One region of the Bacillus sp. 1A genome, then DNA from elsewhere that is predicted to be linked to it. Evidence: riboswitches for the same ligand, from Rfam matches in the RefSeq annotation. Region 1 holds a riboswitch; each other region holds the start of a gene.

Region 1 (3,218 bases):
GCTTGCGGAACTTCGTTAATGAACTAGGGTCAATGACCATATCTTCTGGTGCCATATCTAAGAAATATTTAAAGGACATATCGTATTTTGAGCGTTCCACAACATCTACATCTGATAAATCAAAAATAGATTTTAGTAATAAATATTTAAACATACGAACAGGCGGTACTGCATTGCGACCGTTATCGAGACAATATTTATCTTGTAGTTCTTCTAAAACAAAAGAAAAGTCTACCAGTTCATTAAATTGACGAAGCATATTATCCTTTGGTACAACGATATCGTAAATCGCCATAAATGGACTGAGGTTAAGAGATTGTTGATTAGAAATCATCCGAGACACCACCTAGAATTAGTATAATTATTATACATGAAAAAAGCGAAAGCTTCCTCGATTTCATCGAGGAAGCTTTCGCTTTTTAAACTATAAGGACTTTTTCAGTGCCCTCTTAGATCGATGCGTCTTTTTGCGATACTTCTTTTGTGAAATCATATACATAAGTATTATTCATACCTGTGAATAGCAATACCTCTACTCATTATCCAATTACATCTTTTATTTCTGTATTGACTGGCCACTTTTCTAAAGTATAGGCCATTTCCCAAAATGAATATTCATATTGACTGCTAATAATAAAGTGCTGTTTCATTCGATTTCGGTCTGCCTCTGTTACTTTTTCAGCGATAGTGTCTAATCGTGTAATTTGCTCTTCAACTAGCGTACGGAACCAATCAGATCCATAAGCAGAAATCCATTCGTTATAAATTGGCTCTTCTGGCTGACACTCTTTTAAACGTTCACCAATTTCATAATACAACCAATAGCAAAGTAATATTGCTGCAATGATATCACCTAAATGTCCTTCATACGCAGCACGATACATATGTGAAGTATAAGCGTATGCAGTTGGAGCAGGGATAAAATTCTCTTTTTCTTCTTGAGTTATCCCTAGTTTCTTCGCAAAATTCTCATGTAAAGATAATTCTGCTTCATATGTATTTTGAGCATGGTGTGCCATACGTGCTGTTGTTTCTAATTCTAGAGCCTTTGCAGCTCCTAACGTTTGTACTCTAGCGAAATGACTCAAATAATATGAATCTTGAAGCACATAATAGCGAAAACTAGCTAAATCTAACGTTCCTTCACCAAGTTGTTTTACAAAAGGGTGATGAAAACTAGCTTCCCAAATTGAATCTACTTCTTGACGTAATGATTGTGAAAATGTCATTTAAATCCCTCCAATAAAGTATAAAATTTAAGTATTTACCCACAGTTATTAAATCTGTAAAATAAAAAAACTTTCTTTACAAACGTAAAGAAAGTGAAATTGACAGTATTTATTCATAAAATAGTAATGTCTTCCCACTTCCCTACGCTAGTATTAACCAGATCAGGTACTAAGAGTCTCAAATTCTCATTTGATCTCAGCCTATAATAGGCCCCCCTAGTGGATAAATATTTAATTTTCGTATTGTATTCATCATAGCATACTTCATGTTACTGTCAAAAGTATTCATGATACTGCTACTTAAAACCCTTCTTCTTTTCTTACTTTTAATGAAGTTTCAATAATCATATCTAATAGTTTACTATAATGAATACCAGCTGCATCTGCACTTTTCGGTAGTAAACTTGCTTGTGTCATCCCTGGTAATGTATTAACCTCCATTACATATGGAATTCCGTCCTTTACCATCATATCCACCCTTGCATAAACGCTGCATTTCAATGCTTTATAACAAGCCAGTGACGCTTTGTTTACATGTTCCTTCAATTCAGCTGGAAGTTCGATAACTTCTTCAATTGTACTAACATCATCATATTTTGCATTGTAATCAAAGAACTCCGCTGCATGTCGGATTGAAATAATAGGTAACTGTTTTCCATCAAAAATTGAACATGTAATCTCATCACCTTTTATATACTTCTCTATTACTACTTCAGAATCCCATTCAAACACAGTTTCCAGCATTGAAATTAATTCATCTTTATCATATACAATCTTTACCCCAACACTTGATCCACCAGAGTTTGGCTTTACCACTAACGGAAATCCTAACTTATCTAATTCATCAAGATTTAGATCCGCCATTTTTGTAAGTTCAATCCAATCGGGTGTTTCTATACCTTCATAGCGTAAAATCTTTTTCGAAATATTTTTGTCCATACATATACCGCTAGATAACATATTGCTCCCGCTATAAGGAATACCTAAACTTTCAAGCGTGCCTTGAACCGTCCCGTCTTCCCCGTATTTTCCGTGTAATGCGAGGAGCGCAAAATCAATGTCTTTCGCTTTTTCGATTAAATCCATTTTTTCATTTAACGTAATTGGTACGATTTCATATTTATTTTTATCTAAATTTGCAATCATTTCATTTCCAGTCATAATTGATACTTGTTTTTCAGAGGATACTCCACCCATAATAACGCCAATTCTCATTTCCTCAACTCCAAATTTCATTTTTTATTGTATCACCGATTATTTTGATTCCACGAACTATTTCTTCTTCTTTCAGACGTGAAAACCCTAATCGAAAAGTAGTCGCTCCTCCTCCATCAGAATAAAAAACATCTCCAGGAGAAAATGTAACCCCTTGCTCATAACACTTTTGTAAAAGTGTGCGGGCATGAATTTTTTCTTCTAACTCTATAAATAAATGAAGTCCACCATCACCGGTCATTCTTTGAAACGGAATGTACTCGTTACACGCCCCAACAGCTAACTCATATTTCTTCTTATAAACTGATCTTGCCTTTTTTAAATATTTTTCAAAATATCCTTCATGTAAATATTGAAATAGAACAGCTTGATCTAACGTAGATGTGTGAATCGTTCTTGCTCTTTTTACACTTTCTAAATGATGAATCAGTTCTTTATCGGCGATGATCCAGCCTACACGTAAACCAGGGAAAAGTACCTTTGAAAAGCTACTAATATAAATTACATTATTACCAGCGCCAGCAAAAGTTAATAATGGTGCTAAGTGTGAACCTGAATAACGTAGCTCTTCATTAAATCCATCTTCTATAATAGGAACCTTATATTTGGAGAATAATCTCATCAGTTCCGTTCTTTTCTCCGAACTCGTAACAATACCGGTTGGATTATGATAGGAAGGAATTAAATATGCGAAATCAAACTCTTTTTCACGCAAACTTTTTTCTACTTCGTTCGTATCGATGCCATCTTCATTCATATTAATTCCGTGAACTT
Region 2 (3,218 bases), 3.4 Mb from region 1:
CTAGCTTCATATAGTTTATGACTACTATCATGCCTTGCACGTAGGAGTATTAGATAAGTAGTTTCAGCTCAACCTGACGGTTTTCATTCCTACTTTCAGTCGAACAGTTGTTGTCATCAAATTGATAACCCTCCTATTTCGTGTTTGCACACTTATAAATAAAAATAAATATGAAATCGTACCAATTACGTTAAATGAAAAAATGGATTTAATCGAAAAAGCGAAAGACATTGATTTTGCGCTCCTCGCATTACACGGAAAATACGGGGAAGACGGGACGGTTCAAGGCACGCTTGAAAGTTTAGGTATTCCTTATAGCGGGAGCAATATGTTATCTAGCGGTATATGTATGGACAAAAATATTTCGAAAAAGATTTTACGCTATGAAGGTATAGAAACACCCGATTGGATTGAACTTACAAAAATGGCGGATCTAAATCTTGATGAATTAGATAAGTTAGGATTTCCGTTAGTGGTAAAGCCAAACTCTGGTGGATCAAGTGTTGGGGTAAAGATTGTATATGATAAAGATGAATTAATTTCAATGCTGGAAACTGTGTTTGAATGGGATTCTGAAGTAGTAATAGAGAAGTATATAAAAGGTGATGAGATTACATGTTCAATTTTTGATGGAAAACAGTTACCTATTATTTCAATCCGACATGCAGCGGAGTTCTTTGATTACAATGCAAAATATGATGATGTTAGTACAATTGAAGAAGTTATCGAACTTCCAGCTGAATTGAAGGAACATGTAAACAAAGCGTCACTGGCTTGTTATAAAGCATTGAAATGCAGCGTTTATGCAAGGGTGGATATGATGGTAAAGGACGGAATTCCATATGTAATGGAGGTTAATACATTACCAGGGATGACACAAGCAAGTTTACTACCGAAAAGTGCAGATGCAGCTGGTATTCATTATAGTAAACTATTAGATATGATTATTGAAACTTCATTAAAAGTAAGAAAAGAAGAAGGGTTTTAAGTAGCAGTATCATGAATACTTTTGACAGTAACATGAAGTATGCTATGATGAATACAATACGAAAATTAAATATTTATCCACTAGGGGGGCCTATTATAGGCTGAGATCAAATGAGAATTTGAGACTCTTAGTACCTGATCTGGTTAATACTAGCGTAGGGAAGTGGGAAGACATTACTATTTTATGAATAAATACTGTCAATTTCACTTTCTTTACGTTTGTAAAGAAAGTTTTTTTATTTTACAGATTTAATAACTGTGGGTAAATACTTAAATTTTATACTTTATTGGAGGGATTTAAATGACATTTTCACAATCATTACGTCAAGAAGTAGATTCAATTTGGGAAGCTAGTTTTCATCACCCTTTTGTAAAACAACTTGGTGAAGGAACGTTAGATTTAGCTAGTTTTCGCTATTATGTGCTTCAAGATTCATATTATTTGAGTCATTTCGCTAGAGTACAAACGTTAGGAGCTGCAAAGGCTCTAGAATTAGAAACAACAGCACGTATGGCACACCATGCTCAAAATACATATGAAGCAGAATTATCTTTACATGAGAATTTTGCGAAGAAACTAGGGATAACTCAAGAAGAAAAAGAGAATTTTATCCCTGCTCCAACTGCATACGCTTATACTTCACATATGTATCGTGCTGCGTATGAAGGACATTTAGGTGATATCATTGCAGCAATATTACTTTGCTATTGGTTGTATTATGAAATTGGTGAACGTTTAAAAGAGTGTCAGCCAGAAGAGCCAATTTATAACGAATGGATTTCTGCTTATGGATCTGATTGGTTCCGTACGCTAGTTGAAGAGCAAATTACACGATTAGACACTATCGCTGAAAAAGTAACAGAGGCAGACCGAAATCGAATGAAACAGCACTTTATTATTAGCAGTCAATATGAATATTCATTTTGGGAAATGGCCTATACTTTAGAAAAGTGGCCAGTCAATACAGAAATAAAAGATGTAATTGGATAATGAGTAGAGGTATTGCTATTCACAGGTATGAATAATACTTATGTATATGATTTCACAAAAGAAGTATCGCAAAAAGACGCATCGATCTAAGAGGGCACTGAAAAAGTCCTTATAGTTTAAAAAGCGAAAGCTTCCTCGATGAAATCGAGGAAGCTTTCGCTTTTTTCATGTATAATAATTATACTAATTCTAGGTGGTGTCTCGGATGATTTCTAATCAACAATCTCTTAACCTCAGTCCATTTATGGCGATTTACGATATCGTTGTACCAAAGGATAATATGCTTCGTCAATTTAATGAACTGGTAGACTTTTCTTTTGTTTTAGAAGAACTACAAGATAAATATTGTCTCGATAACGGTCGCAATGCAGTACCGCCTGTTCGTATGTTTAAATATTTATTACTAAAATCTATTTTTGATTTATCAGATGTAGATGTTGTGGAACGCTCAAAATACGATATGTCCTTTAAATATTTCTTAGATATGGCACCAGAAGATATGGTCATTGACCCTAGTTCATTAACGAAGTTCCGCAAGCTTCGTCTGACAGATGTAGGGTTACTTGACATGCTCATTCAAAAAACAGTGGAAATTGCACTCGAAAAAAACTTGATTAAAAATAAATCTATTATTGTTGATGCCACACATACAAAAGCACGCTTCAATCAAAAATCGCCGAAAGAATTTGTAATGGAGAAATCCAAATTACTCCGCAAAGCTGTTTATCAAGTTGACGAAGGAATGAAGGGAAAGTTCCCACCAAAAACAATGACAGATGACTTAAGTGACGAACTTGAATATTGTCAAAAAGTAATTGAAACAGTAGAAAAAGAGGAAATCATTCGTGAATATCCAAATGTGAAAGAGAAACTGAATTATTTAAAAGAAATCGTAGAAGATCACCAAGAACACCTCCAATTTTCGCAAGATCCTGATGCGCGAATTGGACATAAAACAGCGGATTCTTCTTTCTTTGGTTATAAAACACATATTGCGATGAATGAAGAACGCATCATTACAGCTGCGGTGATTACAACGGGTGAAAAAAGCGATGGAAAATACCTTCAAACATTGATTGAAAAAAGTCGTGAAACAGGGATGGAAATTGATACAGTTATTGGAGATACTGCTTATTCTGAGAAAAATAATATTCAATATGCCAACCAAAATCAATTACAATTAGTATCGAAATTAAACCCTATTGTGACACAAGGGCCACGTAAAAAAGAAGATGAATTT
Region 3 (3,218 bases), 2.2 Mb from region 1:
CAACAAAAGAAAAAGATGGATCAGTAACTTATATATATGCGATGGCTTCTTTACAGCCTGTAGATGAAGCTGTACAAATGGTGCAAGATTACTACATTTACATCATTGCGTTTGTAGTCGTTCTCATTTTTCTAGCTTCGTTCTATTACTCTAAACAAATTGCAAAGCCGTTATTAAAAATAAATGATACAACGAAGAAAATAGCACATTTAGATTTCACAGAACAAATACCGATTACTTCAAAAGATGAAATTGGTGATTTATCGAAAAATATTAATGTATTATCTAATAAGCTCCATTCGCATATTGGACAGCTAGAACAAGACATTGAAAAAGAAAGAAAGTTAGAAAATACGAGGAAAGAATTCATTTCTGGTGTTTCGCATGAATTAAAAACGCCACTGAGTATTATGAAAAGCTGTATTTCTATTTTAAAAGATGGAGTAGCTGAGCATAAAAAAGAATACTATTTTCAGGCAATGGAACGAGAAGTAGATAAAATGGATACTTTAATTTTGGATATGCTGGAGTTAGCTAAATTTGAGTCAGGTACATATAAAATGAAAAAGGATGTATTTTATATTGATACAGTAATTGAAGATATATGTGAACACCTTTATGTGGACATAGAGAAAAAAGAACTTCATGTGCATAAAAATATATGTTCATTTGAAGTAGTCGCAAATCAAAGTCGGATTGAACAAGTAATCGTGAACTTCATTACGAATGCCATACGTTATACACCGAATACAGAGGATATTATTATTTCTACAATAGATGAGAAGGATCGTATAAAAGTGTGTATTGAAAATAAAGGTACTCACATTGAAGAAGAGCAATTAGATAAAATTTGGGACCGTTTTTATCGCGTGGATGCAGCACGTCATCGTTCACAAGGCGGGACGGGGCTTGGGCTTGCTATTTCTAAAAATATTTTAGAACTGCACGATGCTGAATATGGGGCAGAAAATACAGAAGATGGTGTATTATTTTACTTCTATTTACCGAAAAAAGCGTAGACAATGTAATCTACGCTTTTTTAATTTATTTTCATATTATCTTTACCTAATCTTTATTTTTAAGCGATATAATCTGATTAGAAAATGAGGTTATGTAAGGAGTAGATTAGCCGTGAATAGCAATTTACTAGGTTTGATGGTATTTATTTTTCTTTGTGCATTTATTGTATTTATTATTGATATTACTCACTGAGAATTTTGATATAAAAAAAGGCGCTAGTTAAGCGCCTTTTTTTTGTGAATTCATTTGATAAGCACTAATGCTCTTGAATAAACGTGGTGAAGTGATAAATAAAAATATAAGTAAAACGGTACATAGAATATAGGAACCAATCATTGTACTACCGTTAAATATTAAAGAATATAGGAAAGCCGATTGGCCTTTTGGTGCATATTGTCCCCAGAAAATGATACCAGCGATAAAGTGACAGAAGTAACGAGCTAGACTACCGATAAAAGTAGCGACGATAATGTATCCAATTACTTTCTTTCCTTGGTTTGGTTTTGATGAAGGTTTGTCTTTACGGCTACCTAAATTTGATTGCTCTTCGCTATTATCATTGGAAGTTAAAAGTGCTTTTTGAATTGGACGATAGAATAACCCAGCAAATCCAATGAATGCGAAAGCAACAAAGTATTCAATTAGTACTTGAATTGGTGTGACGATAATGGCATCGCCTACGACAATTTGTAATAATCCCCAAATTAAGCCTCCTAAGAAAGCCATTTTGAAGCCCCAGCGGTATGCGATAATAAAAATGGGAATCATAGCAAATGAAATGGAACCACCTGTTGCTGATATTTTGATTGAAAGTGGTAAAATGTCGATGACCAAGGCGAAGGCTGCAAGAATTGCAGATTCGATCATCGCTTGTAAATTGGTGTTACGCATGTTGTCTCCCCCTAAATCCAAGTTGTACAAAAAAGAATAGATATCATAGGAGGATACGAAATACGTAAATAAAAATGAGGTATGTATTTCGGACGTTTGCACAATCCCTGCGTTAGCATTAACTAACAGGTTCGAAGGGTCGGAACGAAGTGTTCCCTCTCAGCGGCATGGCTCCCCCAGTGATAACGAGATTCTTTATTTGCTACTGTTTTATTGTAAGCGAAATGGATGAGAATGGCAAACGAATACAGTATGACAATAATTGAAATAGAATTGTAGCGAAATGTTAATAAATATGAAGCAAAAGGGTATAGTACAAGAGAAATTGGGTGTGGTATAATTTTTTTGAAAATAATTATCATTCTCTTCTGAGGGGGAAGGTTATGAGCTTAGTAGATATTAAAATTGGAGAGAAAGTGTTAGTAAAAAGTATTCAGTCTTTAGATCAGCTATTAAAGCGTAGACTAGCTGCTTTCGGTCTTGCTGAAGGAAGCGAACTTCGCCTGAAACAGAAAGCGATGTTTAAAGGTCCTTGTACATTGGAGTGTCGTGGACAGTTAATTAGTATTCGTCATTGTGACGCGAAAATGATAAAGGTGGAATTAGCGTGAATAAGGTAGCTTTGCTAGGGAATCCGAATACAGGGAAGACATCATTATTTAATGCACTTACTGGTTCTTATGAATATGTAGGAAACTGGAGCGGTGTAACAGTAGAAAAGAAGGTTGGTAAATTAAAAGATAAGCAAGGAACATTAATTGATTTACCAGGTGTTTATGATTTAAATCCAGTTTCGCGTGATGAAGGTGTCGTTACGAATTTTCTACTAACAGACGAATTTCATCATATGTTAAATATTGTGGATTCTTCGCAATTTGAACGAAATATGCATTTAACGTTGCAGTTACTTGAATTTGGTAAGCCAGTTTCAATTGGTTTAAATATGGTCGATGTGGCAAAGCAACGAGGCATTGTAATTGATGTAAAACGATTATCAGAGCTATTAGGTGTAACAGTCGTTCCTGTCGTTGCAAGAAGTGGAAAAGGCTGTGAAGAACTACTTGCTACTCTTAAAGAAAATGACAAAAGTGAGAAAAAGCCATTCATTATTTCATATGGTTTACAAATGGATGAAGGAATTGGAGAGGTAATTTCTCTTTTAGAGAAAGCGAATTACGAGCATCCGAGATGGTTAGCTCTTCAATTTTTAAGTAATAACGAAGTAGTAGAAAAAGAAATGAAAGCATTACCAATTTATAAGGAACTTGTAGCCATTCGATCTCGCTTAGAAGGAAAACTTGATTGTA
Region 4 (3,218 bases), 2.2 Mb from region 1:
CAGGCCTAATCGCAACATTCACTTCTATCGGAATTGGAATGCTTTTAATATCAATTATGTTTTAAAGAAAAAGCACAAACCTACATTTTTAAAGGGTTTGTGCTTTTTTAATCAAACGTTTGTTTAAATATTTTTAACCGTCCATTATGTTTTTTACTATTTTTGTGAAGTTCCGTTTTCCTACAAACCCCTATTTACTTCCTCAACTAGCTTCTTCGTACTTTCATACGGAGATTCAGCTAAACTAATCGTGGAAATAATAGAAACGCCGTCCGCACCTGCTTCTATAACTGACGCTGTATTTTCAATTGTAATGCCACCAATCCCGACGATCGGTATTGTAATTCCTTGCTCTCTAAAATAAGCTAAACCTTTCGTTCCTTGAACTGCTTTCGTATCTTTTTTTGTACTCGTTGGGAAAATAGGGCCAACACCTAAATAATCAGCTCCGTTTTCAATTGCCCAGCGTGCTTCTTCAATTGTATGTGTAGATACACCAACAATTTTATCACCCATTTTTTCACGAACAGAAGTAATTCCTTCATCATCTTGGCCAACATGCACGCCATCTGCATCTAACTCCATAGCTAGTTCCACATCATCATTTACGATGAATGGTACACCGTACTCTTTACAGACTGCTTGTAGTTCTTTCGCGAAACAAATACGTTTCTCTCCCGTTAAAGCCCCTTCCCCCTTTTCACGAAATTGAAAAATTGTTATACCACCTTCAAGTGCATCTCTCAATACTTGTAGTGGCCCCTTCGCACAATTGTTACTTCCCATAATAAAATATACTGATAATAATCTAGACATTTCAGCCTTTGTAATACAGGGCATCTAGTTCACCTCCTTACTATATAAGCTCAATCTTCCCATACTTCTCAATATCACCCGAAGTGGTATTCGCTAACTGATTTAAAAATTCAATTTGGAAACTACCAGGTCCCTTTTCCACTGTCTTAGCAGCTGCCAGTTCCGCAGCTACACCATAAAACGTTAATGCCGCTACTGCTGCCTTTACATAATCCTTTTCTACTGCTACAAATGCTCCTATTACAGAAGTTAGTAAACAACCAGTTCCCGTAACTTTCGTTAAAATAGGGTGACCATTTCGAATAAGGATCGTTCGTTCTCCATCTGTAACAACATCTTCTTTTCCAGTAATCACCGCTACTGTATTTAATTCATCCGCTGCCTGCCTTGCAATACTTACGACATTGCCATTTCCAACACCGGCGTCTACCCCTTTAATTTCCCATCTCTCATTAATAACGTTCGCTATTTCAGCTGCATTTCCGCGGATAATCGCTAAATCAATTTCAGCCGGAATATGTCTCGCAACTTCTGTTCGATACGATGTTGCTCCTGCACCAACTGGATCAAATAGTACTGGTACATTATTCACATTTGCTGATTTACCAGCAAGTAACATCGCTTCTACCTCTTCAGGACGAAGTGTACCCATATTTAAAACAAGAGCACCCGCAATGCTAGCCATTTCTGCTACTTCTTCTTTTGCATACGCCATTACAGGCGATGCTCCTAACGCTAACAAACCGTTAGCTGTAAAGTTTGTTACAACAACATTTGTAATATTATGCACGAGTGGATTAGACTCTCTCACCAAATCCACTACTTTACTAATTTCTTTCATATTCATCCTTTTCATCTCCTAACTATAGTGATGGGAGATACACAAAAAGGCACTTTGCGCGTACGCAAAGTGCCTGAACATGTGCTTTTACACTCTCCCTACGCTGGCATTATCCAACAGGTTCAAATGGTCAATGACGGATTAGTCATACTCTCAGTTTGCATCCACAAACTCCCATGTGTTTATTATTCATCTACTTCAAAGTCTACTCTTATTCTAGTAAAATAACAAGTTCTTTACTTTTCTATTTCATATAGAAGCAACTGATAAAACAATACGCATAATAAAGTGAAACTTTAATCAGTGGGGGCTTTGTTCATCCCCCACTGATTATTAGTTGAACCAATCGGGCTTTTATGGGCAGTTGATCCCCTACCTAACTTCTTGGCTTCCGCTGAATTTTGAGGTAGGGGTCTTACTGCCCGTTAATGCGGGATAAATAAGTATCTATTTCTCATAGTCTCATCATGGCGCATATTATGTTCTGTCGCCATCATTCACCCTCAAACAGATGTTATCCCACTAAAAAACGTTCAAATCTGGAGCGAAACTGAATCTCAAGAAGATGTATGCTATAGTTAACGTATGGAAATTTGAAAGGATGTTTTAAATATGGTAAAAAGCGTTGTAATCGCTGAAAAGCCTTCCGTTGCACGAGATATTGCGCGTGTACTTAAGTGTGATAAAAAAGGAAATGGCTACCTTGAAGGTAGTAAATATATTGTAACTTGGGCTTTAGGTCATCTCGTTACATTAGCAGATCCGGAAAGCTATGATGTGAAATATAAAAAGTGGAATTTAGAAGATTTACCGATGCTACCTGAGCGTTTGAAATTAACTGTTATTAAACAAACAGGGAAACAATTTAATGCTGTAAAAAGTCAGCTGCTTAGAAAAGATGTAAATGAAATTATTGTAGCGACAGATGCTGGACGTGAAGGCGAATTAGTCGCACGTTGGATTATCGATAAAGTTAAAATACAGAAGCCTATTAAGCGTTTATGGATTTCATCTGTTACTGATAAAGCAATTAAAGATGGATTCGCTAATTTAAAACCAGGTAAAGCATATGACAATTTATACGCTTCAGCAGTTGCACGTTCAGAAGCTGACTGGTATATCGGTCTTAACGCGACTCGTGCTTTAACGACTCGCTTTAATGCCCAGCTGAATTGCGGCCGTGTGCAAACACCTACTGTCGCTATGATCGCTAATCGTGAAGACGAAATAAAGAACTTCAAAGCTCAAACTTACTACGGCATCGAGGCTCAAACGACGAGTCAGTTAAAACTAACTTGGCAAGATGCAAACGGCAATAGCCGCAGTTTTAATAAAGAAAAAATTGATGGTATTGTAAAAGGTTTAGATAAGCATAATGCTACCGTTGTGGAAATTGATAAAAAACAGAAGAAGTCATTCTCTCCTGGTCTTTACGATTTAACTGAATTGCAACGTGATGCAAATAAAAAGTTCGGTTACTCTGCGAAAGAAACATTAAACATTATGCAGAAATTGTATGAACAACATAAAGTGCTAACGTACCCTCGTACAGATTCACGCT

What was found. Region 1 has a riboswitch for thiamine pyrophosphate ahead of tenA (thiaminase II). Riboswitches for the same ligand answer to the same signal wherever they lie in the genome.
Region 2: linked by a shared signal. The riboswitch ahead of tenA (thiaminase II) and the one ahead of tenA (thiaminase II) in region 1 are both predicted to bind thiamine pyrophosphate.
Region 3: linked by a shared signal. The riboswitch ahead of ACUN0F_RS08800 (energy-coupled thiamine transporter ThiT) and the one ahead of tenA (thiaminase II) in region 1 are both predicted to bind thiamine pyrophosphate.
Region 4: linked by a shared signal. The riboswitch ahead of thiM (hydroxyethylthiazole kinase) and the one ahead of tenA (thiaminase II) in region 1 are both predicted to bind thiamine pyrophosphate.

What each region holds. Positions count from the first base shown of each region.
Region 1 is NZ_JBQYLZ010000001.1:3,992,859-3,996,076, forward strand. It holds gene ACUN0F_RS20420 (IS1182-like element ISBcy1 family transposase) at 1-334, opposite strand, end outside; gene tenA (thiaminase II) at 540-1,229, opposite strand; TPP riboswitch at 1,352-1,457, opposite strand; gene ddlB (D-alanine--D-alanine ligase) at 1,530-2,444, opposite strand; gene pdxR (MocR-like pyridoxine biosynthesis transcription factor PdxR) at 2,449-3,218, opposite strand, start outside.
Region 2 is NZ_JBQYLZ010000001.1:607,826-611,043, reverse strand. It holds partial or broken gene ddlB (D-alanine--D-alanine ligase) at 155-988, shown strand; TPP riboswitch at 1,061-1,166, shown strand; gene tenA (thiaminase II) at 1,289-1,978, shown strand; gene ACUN0F_RS03385 (IS1182-like element ISBcy1 family transposase) at 2,184-3,218, shown strand, end outside.
Region 3 is NZ_JBQYLZ010000001.1:1,745,450-1,748,667, forward strand. It holds gene ACUN0F_RS08795 (sensor histidine kinase) at 1-1,019, shown strand, start outside; gene ACUN0F_RS08800 (energy-coupled thiamine transporter ThiT) at 1,240-1,911, opposite strand; TPP riboswitch at 1,998-2,099, opposite strand; gene ACUN0F_RS08805 (FeoA family protein) at 2,295-2,522, shown strand; gene feoB (ferrous iron transport protein B) at 2,519-3,218, shown strand, end outside.
Region 4 is NZ_JBQYLZ010000001.1:6,158,658-6,161,875, forward strand. It holds gene ACUN0F_RS31525 (anaerobic C4-dicarboxylate transporter family protein) at 1-65, shown strand, start outside; gene thiE (thiamine phosphate synthase) at 181-840, opposite strand; gene thiM (hydroxyethylthiazole kinase) at 857-1,672, opposite strand; TPP riboswitch at 1,736-1,845, opposite strand; gene topB (DNA topoisomerase III) at 2,270-3,218, shown strand, end outside.